Methylosarcina fibrata AML-C10: one gene and its partner. The protein of the gene in region 1 interacts with the protein of each later gene in a pairwise test. Links are inferred from orthologs where the notes say so. Each region holds a gene or a part of one and is shown in the gene's direction. Other genes may lie near its edges.

Evidence for each region. Proteins that work in one complex are often made in the same cells at the same time.
Region 2: the proteins of slyD (region 1) and hypB interact in binary tests that used the Escherichia coli proteins (3 or more experiments, as listed by UniProt). The link is inferred for Methylosarcina fibrata AML-C10 from one-to-one orthologs.

What each region holds. Positions count from the first base shown.
Region 1 is NZ_KB889965.1:1,683,839-1,687,953, forward strand. Bases 635-3,569 are described here. They hold slyD (peptidylprolyl isomerase), read left to right. Parts: upstream 635-1,828; coding sequence 1,829-2,311; downstream 2,312-3,569. Other genes in these bases: A3OW_RS27695 (hypothetical protein), read left to right, coding at 799-948; A3OW_RS0108065 (O-acetyl-ADP-ribose deacetylase), read left to right, coding at 1,102-1,623; A3OW_RS0108080 (integration host factor subunit beta), read right to left, coding at 2,500-2,805; rpsA (30S ribosomal protein S1), read right to left, coding at 2,870-3,569. In the rest of the region: excinuclease ABC subunit UvrC, read right to left, coding at 1-158; more of rpsA, read right to left, coding at 3,570-4,115. UniProt on the Escherichia coli protein: Folding helper with both chaperone and peptidyl-prolyl cis-trans isomerase (PPIase) activities. Chaperone activity prevents aggregation of unfolded or partially folded proteins and promotes their correct folding.
Region 2 is NZ_KB889965.1:3,312,036-3,315,484, forward strand. The notes cover bases 590-3,449. They hold hypB (hydrogenase nickel incorporation protein HypB), read left to right. Parts: upstream 590-1,540; coding sequence 1,541-2,359; downstream 2,360-3,449. Other genes in these bases: rmuC (DNA recombination protein RmuC), read left to right, coding at 590-1,040; hypA (hydrogenase maturation nickel metallochaperone HypA), read left to right, coding at 1,200-1,541; A3OW_RS0115510 (HypC/HybG/HupF family hydrogenase formation chaperone), read left to right, coding at 2,363-2,596; hypD (hydrogenase formation protein HypD), read left to right, coding at 2,593-3,449. In the rest of the region: more of rmuC, read left to right, coding at 1-589. UniProt on the Escherichia coli protein: Involved in the maturation of [NiFe] hydrogenases. Required for nickel insertion into the metal center of the hydrogenase. Exhibits a low intrinsic GTPase activity, which is essential for nickel insertion.

The sequences.
Region 1 (4,115 bases):
AAATAACTCGAAACGCGGTTCTTGAGATTTTTCGCCTTGCCGATGTAAATAATCTCGCCTTCCTCATTCAGCATTTTATAAATGCCGGGACGAGTCGTCAGGTTTTTGATAAAGCCTTTGGCATCAAAGGCGTTTTCTGGAATATCGGTACTTGCCATGAAACGGGAACTCCGGCAGAGGCGTCTACACGCCACCTTTTGATAAAATAACTTCCTGACCGTAAACGAAACATAACCGGCTTTTCCTGGTCGGTCGTTTGACGGAAATCAATCGTGCCTATCCGTCAGAGGCCTATGAGCAAATCGGCGCCTCCAAGTTTCACTCCGCGGCTTTATCACCGCCGCAAAACAACCGGCGCCGACGGTCCGGTCATCGGACCGAGCCGGATGTTCGATCGGCATACAAGACCGGGCAGTCATTGAAATGGTTTTATCCGACTCTAAATCAGCATTTATCAATAGCCGGCAATGCCAACGTCCCGACCGGCTCCATTGTCTCCGGCTTTTCTCGAATATAAAAATCGAGTCAATCCTAATACGCCCGGCCAATTTATCGGCATCTTCCCTGTCTCCCGAAGTCGTCGACTATTTTAATAGACAAATTTACGAAACTCGGCATTAACCAAACCTGTCATAAAAATGACGAATTGTGTCAGTTACCATCATTTATTTCAAATTCATGGGGTACAGATAAAAGAATTTTCGTCATTGGTATAAAGCTTGCTTTTTGAATACAGAGGCCGGTCAACGGTCTTTAGTTATTCTGGCCGTAATTGATATGACTCATTGGAGACCCACTATGTTTGATGACGATATGCACGATTTGAATGATCTCGATTATGAAGATATGGACGACTTACCCTTACTGGATCATATTGAATGGAATCATTATTCGAATGAAGACGAGGCCGTCGATGATTCCGACTCGATGTTCTGGCTCGAAGAGTAAGAACGGCATTTTTTTCTTTATTATCGAACTAAGGCGCAGAGCCCGGAAAGAACGATACATCAGCGAAGATAGCGAGTTTCATGGACCGCATTCAAGACTTGACTTGTCGCTTTCGACATTTTGGTTTCAAGCCGACATTCACGGCCAGTTCGCATGATGCCCGCCTTAGTTCACGCCTTTCTGGGCGATATTACCCGCCTGCCCTTGGACGCGATCGTCAATGCGGCGAATCCTTCCTTGTTGGGTGGCGGCGGCGTCGACGGTGCCATTCATCGTGCGGCCGGACCTGAACTGACCGCCGAATGCCGGCTTCTCGGCGGCTGTAAGACCGGAGAGGCCAAACTCACCAAGGGCTACCGGCTTCCTGCAAGATACGTCATTCATACCGTCGGCCCCGTATGGCGCGACGGCCGTCATGGCGAGCCCGAACTGCTGGCCTCCTGTTACCGGCGATCCCTCGAAGTGGCCTCGGAACACGGCATTCGCAGCATCGCATTTCCCGGTATCAGCACGGGAATTTACGACTATCCGGTCGAACTTGCCGCAAAGGTTGCGGTTGACGCAGTGCTGTCTTTCTTAGTCAAATCCGATTCGCTTGAAGAAATCGTTTTTTGCTGTTTTTCGGCGCCGGATCTAGCCGTTTACGAAAGTCTTCTCGCTTCCGAGCGAAGCTAAAGAACGCTCCTTTTTCTCCTTGCAGACCGTTTCATCTCCGGTGAAGATTGTGCAGGGAATCGAATCTTTAATTTTCAAATATGCCGCGAATTTTCCGGAAAAATCCGAAATCTCGTCGTGAACGAGAGAATGGCTTATATTTTTCGGACAAAAGAAGCGGAAAGAGCTATCATGGCACCTTTACTGTTCATTATAGGTTTTATCCATGCAAGTAGCAGACAATATGGCTGTTTCCATCCATTACACCCTGACAAACGACGACGGTGAAGTTATCGACAGCTCGGTTGGAGACGACGCCTTGGTTTATCTCCACGGCCAAGGCAATATTATTTCGGGTCTGGAACAGGCGCTTTACGGCAAAGAAGTCGGGGACAAATTCAATGTCCGCATCCCCGCTGAAGAGGCTTATGGCGAATTTATGGAAGAGAGGGTTCAAGTGATTCCGCGCTCGATGTTCGAAGGCATCGACGAATTGGAGGTCGGGATGAAATTCCATGCCGACGTCAGTTCAGGTCCCGGCGTGGTCTCGATCGTAGCCATTGACGGCGACGACGTCACCATCGACGGCAATCATCCGCTGGCCGGAATGGCTTTAACGTTCGATGTCGAAATCGTCGACGTCCGGCCCGCCAGCCGTGAAGAGATAGCGCATGGACACATTCATGGTCCGGGCGGCCATCATCACTGAGATAAAACGGCGCCGGTCCGGGCACCTGCTCTTTGTTACGGGAATCCGGACCGTTTCTTAAAGCTGTTTTGGCAGATAATAACGAGGGGAAGATGAATAAGGACGCAATCCCCGGTAAACCGCCATCCGACCTTTGGATTCGGGCCGGTTCGATCCCGGCCTTATCGGCCAGGGCATAACGCTGCGTTTCAATCGATTATTTCACAGGTGCTGCTCGCGGCATCGACCCGATCGCGCAATTCTTTCCCCGGTTTAAAATGGGGTACGTATTTTTTTGATAAAGCGACCGATTCGCCTGTTTTGGGGTTACGGCCCATTCGGGGCGGCCGCAAGTGTAATGAAAAACTGCCGAATCCTCTTATCTCGATTCTTTCTCCCGAGGACAAGGCCTGATTCATTTTTTCGATGATGCATTTTACTGCCAATTCGACGTCTTTCAACGGCAGATGAGGCTGTTGCCTGGCAAGCGCTTCAATTAATTCGGATTTTGTCACTGTCTATCCCGTAAAAAAATAATGTCGAAAGGGCATGCCCCAAAGGCATGCCCTCTCTTAGTTTTTATTTTTCTATTTGTTTAAAGATATCACCCAGTGTCGGGGTGCCAGCGGACTGTTGAGAATAATCTTTGATGGCGTGGCTTTCTTCATCTTGATCTTTGGCTTTTATGGATAAAGAAATCGACTTGCTCTTCTTGTCGACACCGATGAATTTGGCTTCGATTTCTTCGCCTTCCTTCAACAGGGTGCGAGCATCTTCAACGCGGTCGCGCTGAATTTCGGAAGCCCGAATGTAACCTTCCACGTGATCGGCCAAAGTAACGACCGCACCTTTGGCGTCGACTTCCTTGATGGTGCCTTTAACGAGGCTGCCTTTCTCGTGAGTAGCCAGGAAGTTCTGGAACGGATCCTGTTCGAGTTGCTTGATGCCGAGGGATATGCGCTCGCGCTCGGAATCGACCGCCAGAATGACGGTTTCCAGTTCATCGCCTTTTTTGAATTCACGAACGGCCGCTTCTCCGTCATCGGCCCACGAAATGTCCGACATGTGCACCAGGCCGTCGATGCCGCCTTCCAGGCCGATGAAGATGCCAAAGTCGGTAATCGACTTGATCTTTCCGGTAATTTTATCGCCTTTGTTGTGAGTCGCGGCAAATTCGTCCCACGGATTGACTTTGCATTGCTTCATGCCCAACGAAATACGGCGGCGTTCCTCGTCGATTTCCAGGACCATGACCTCAACCTCGTCGCCCAGTTGGACGAGTTTGGATGGATTGACGTTCTTGTTGGTCCAGTCCATTTCGGAAACGTGCACCAGGCCTTCCACGCCTTCTTCGATTTCGACAAAGCAGCCGTAATCGGTCAGATTGTTCACCTTGCCGAATACGCGGGTTCCTGCAGGATAACGGCGGGCAATGTTTTGCCATGGATCTTCACCCATTTGCTTCATGCCCAGCGAAACGCGATTCTTGTCTTTGTCGTATTTCAAGACCTTGACTTTGATTTCCTGGCCGATTTCCACGCATTCGGAAGGATGGCGGACGCGACGCCAAGCCATGTCGGTGATGTGCAGCAAGCCGTCGATGCCGCCCAGATCGATAAAGGCGCCGTAATCGGTGAGGTTTTTGACCACGCCGGTAACGATTGCGCCTTCTTCCAGTGTTTTCAGCAATTCTTCCCTCTCTGCGCTGTATTCCTTTTCGACGACGGCGCGGCGCGACAGAACTACGTTATTCCGTTTTTGATCGATTTTGATAACCTTGAATTCCAGATCGCGGTTTTCCAGGAAAGTGGTGTCTCTTACCGGA
Region 2 (3,449 bases), 1.6 Mb from region 1 along the record:
AACTGAGGCTGAAATTTTCCGATCTGAACAAACAGCAGCAGGAAACGGCAGAGCAGGCCAGGGCCAGCATTGCCGAGATCAGGGAAACCATCGAAAAACAACTGAAAGCCATCAGGGAAGACAATACGATGCAACTCAACGAAATGCGCAGAACGGTCGATGAAAAGCTGCACGATACGCTGGAAAAACGCCTGGGCGAATCGTTCAGGCACGTCAGCGAGCGTCTGGAGCAGGTGCACAAAGGGCTGGGCGAGATGCAGACTCTGGCGGTCGGCGTCGGCGATCTGAAAAAGGTGCTGTCCAACGTCAAAACGCGCGGCATTCTCGGAGAATATCAACTGGGCAATATTCTGGAGCAGATCCTGTCGCCGGAACAATACGACATCAACGTCGCCACCAAAAAAGGCAGCCAGGCGAACGTGGAGTATGCGGTCAAATTGCCGGGCAAGGCCGACGACAAGACCGTCTGGCTGCCCATCGATTCCAAGTTCCCGCTGGAAAGCTATCAAGCCTTGCTCCAGGCGCTGGACGACGGCGATACCGGCAAAATTACCCTGACGCAAAAGCAGTTGATGAATGCCGTGGAAAGCTTCGCCAAGGACATCAGCGGCAAGTACATCGATCCGCCTCATACGACCGACTTTGCGATTATGTTCCTGCCGGTTGAAAGTTTGTACGCGGAAGTCCTGCGTTACCCTGAAATTTTCGAAAAATTGCAGCGCATTTACCGGGTGACCATTACCGGCCCGACCACCTTATCGGCATTGTTGAACAGCCTGCACATGGGGTTCCGGACGCTGGCGGTGCAAAAACGCAGCAGCGAGGTATGGAACGTGCTGGCCGAGGTAAAAACCGAATTCGTCAAATACGCCGAGCAACTGGATAAAGTGCAAAAACAGCTCCATACCGCGTCCCACTCATTGGAAACCCTGCAAACAACCCGGACCCATGCGATGGAAAGAAAATTGCGCGGCGTGGAGACGTTGGCCATGGATCAGGACGCCGAAGCGCTGGTCATGATCGGAACGGAATCCGAATAGAGAGTCTGTTCAATCGGGAAAACCGCTTGTCCGTTGCGTTTCGGATCAAAACATTAGGCATTTCATGCAGGTTCGGATACTATTCGGAACCGAGACCTCCGCACAATCGGGACCGGGTAAACCGTATGGCAACCGCATCGAGCTTATTCATCCGCCGTCATGCATGAACTGTCGTTGTGCGAAAATATAAGGCAGGTCCTGGAACAACAGGCGCCGCTGCAGCACTATCATCGGGTAAAAACCGTATGGCTGGAGATCGGCAGGCTTTCCGGCGTGGAACCGGAAGCCATCCGTTTTGCGTTCGAGATCGTCATGCAGGGGTCGGTAGCCGAACGGGCCCGGCTGGAAATTGTCGAAGTACCGGGGGAAGCGCGCTGCACACAGTGTCTGCAAACCGTAGAGATACAGCAGCGCTATGACGAATGCCCCCGCTGCGGCGGTTATCCGTTACAGATACAAAACGGCGAACAAATGCGAATCAAGGAACTGGAGGTAGAGTAATGTGTACAGTCTGCGGCTGCGCCGAAAATGCAACGTCCGACGAGAGCCATGAGCACGGCCATCGCCATCCGCATCATCACGAATACGTCCTGGGTTCCACCCAGACGCATGTTCCGGGGATGAGCCAGGCGCGCCTGGTCAAAATAGAGCAGGACATCCTCGGCAAGAACAATCGGTATGCCGCCGCCAACCGCGATTATCTGACCCGGCACGGCCTGTTCGCGCTGAATCTGGTGTCCAGTCCCGGATCCGGCAAAACCACGCTGCTGACGCAAACGATCGAACGGCTCAAACCGGAATTTACCGTCGGCGTGATCGAAGGCGATCAGCAAACCGCCCTCGACGCCGAGCGCATCCGCCAAACGGGAGCCAGGGCCGTGCAGATCAATACCGGCAAGGGCTGCCATCTGGACGCCCATCGAGTCGGACATGCGCTGGAAGATCTGGCCTTGCCGGACAACGGCGTCGTTTTTATAGAAAACGTCGGCAATCTGGTGTGCCCTGCGGCATTCGATCTGGGAGAAGCTCACAAAGTGGTGGTGTTGTCCGTCACTGAGGGCGAAGATAAACCCATCAAGTATCCGGACATGTTCCATGCCGCCGATCTGATGATTCTGAACAAGATCGATTTGTTGCCGTATCTGGACTTCGACGTGCAGCAATGTATCCGCTACGCCCGCCGGGTCAATCCGCGCATCACAATCCTGGAACTGTCGGCCAAAACGGGACAGGGCATGGACGCATGGCTGCAATGGCTCCAGGCCGGCCGGACGCTGAATGCGATCGGCCAATCGTTGCCCGCGGGCGGCCAGGCTTAATTTATGTGTCTGGCGCTGCCCGCTCGAGTCGAGGCGATCGATACGGCGACCGGCATGGCCACGGTCGCGGTCGAGCAGGTCAGAGTCGAGGTGTCCCTGGCCTTGGTCGACGACGTCCGGGTAGGCGATTACGTACTGGTCCACGTCGGTTACGCGCTGAACAAAATCAGCGAGGAAGAAGCCGAAAAAACGCTGGCGCTCTTCGCCGAAGCAGGCCTGAGCGGTTCACCGCCATGAAATACATCGAAGAATTCCGGCAACGGCATCTTGCGGCAGGGCTGGCCGAGGCGATAGCCCGGGAAGCCAATACCGGACGGCGCTACAAACTGATGGAGTTCTGCGGCGGGCACACCCATGCCATTTACCGCTACGGCATTCAGGATTTCATGCCTGCCAACGTCGAATTCATTCACGGACCCGGCTGCCCTGTCTGTGTGTTGCCGACCGGACGCATCGATGACGCCATCGCCCTGGCCGAGCGGTTCGGAGTCATTCTTTGCACCTACGCCGACATGCTCCGCGTTCCCGCCGGCGGCCAAAGAAGCCTGATGAAGGCGAAAGCGCAAGGCGCGGACATCCGCATGGTGTATTCCAGTCAGGATGCTCTGAAAATTGCACGGGCCAATCCCGGACGGGAAGTCGTCTTTTTTGCGATAGGCTTCGAGACCACGACGCCGCCCACGGCCGTCGCCATCCGGCAGGCGCAAAGCGAAGGGCTCAAGAATTTTTCGGTCTTCTGCAATCACGTGCTGACGCCGGTGGCGATGCGCGCGATTCTGGATTCTCCGGAAAAAGTCGAAATCGACGGTTTTCTGGGGCCTTCCCACGTCAGCACCGTCATCGGCAGCTCGCCCTACCGGGAGTTTGCCGACCATTATCGAAAGCCCGTGGTCATCTCGGGATTCGAGCCTTTGGACGTGATGCAGTCGACCTTGATGCTGATCCGCCAGTTGAACGAGGGGCGCTGTGAGGTCGAGAACGAATATACCCGCGCCGTGAGCCCCGAAGGCAACCGAAAGGCGCAGGCACTGGTTGCCGACGTCTTCGAATTGCGCGCCGCATTCGAATGGCGCGGCTTGGGGCTGCTCGC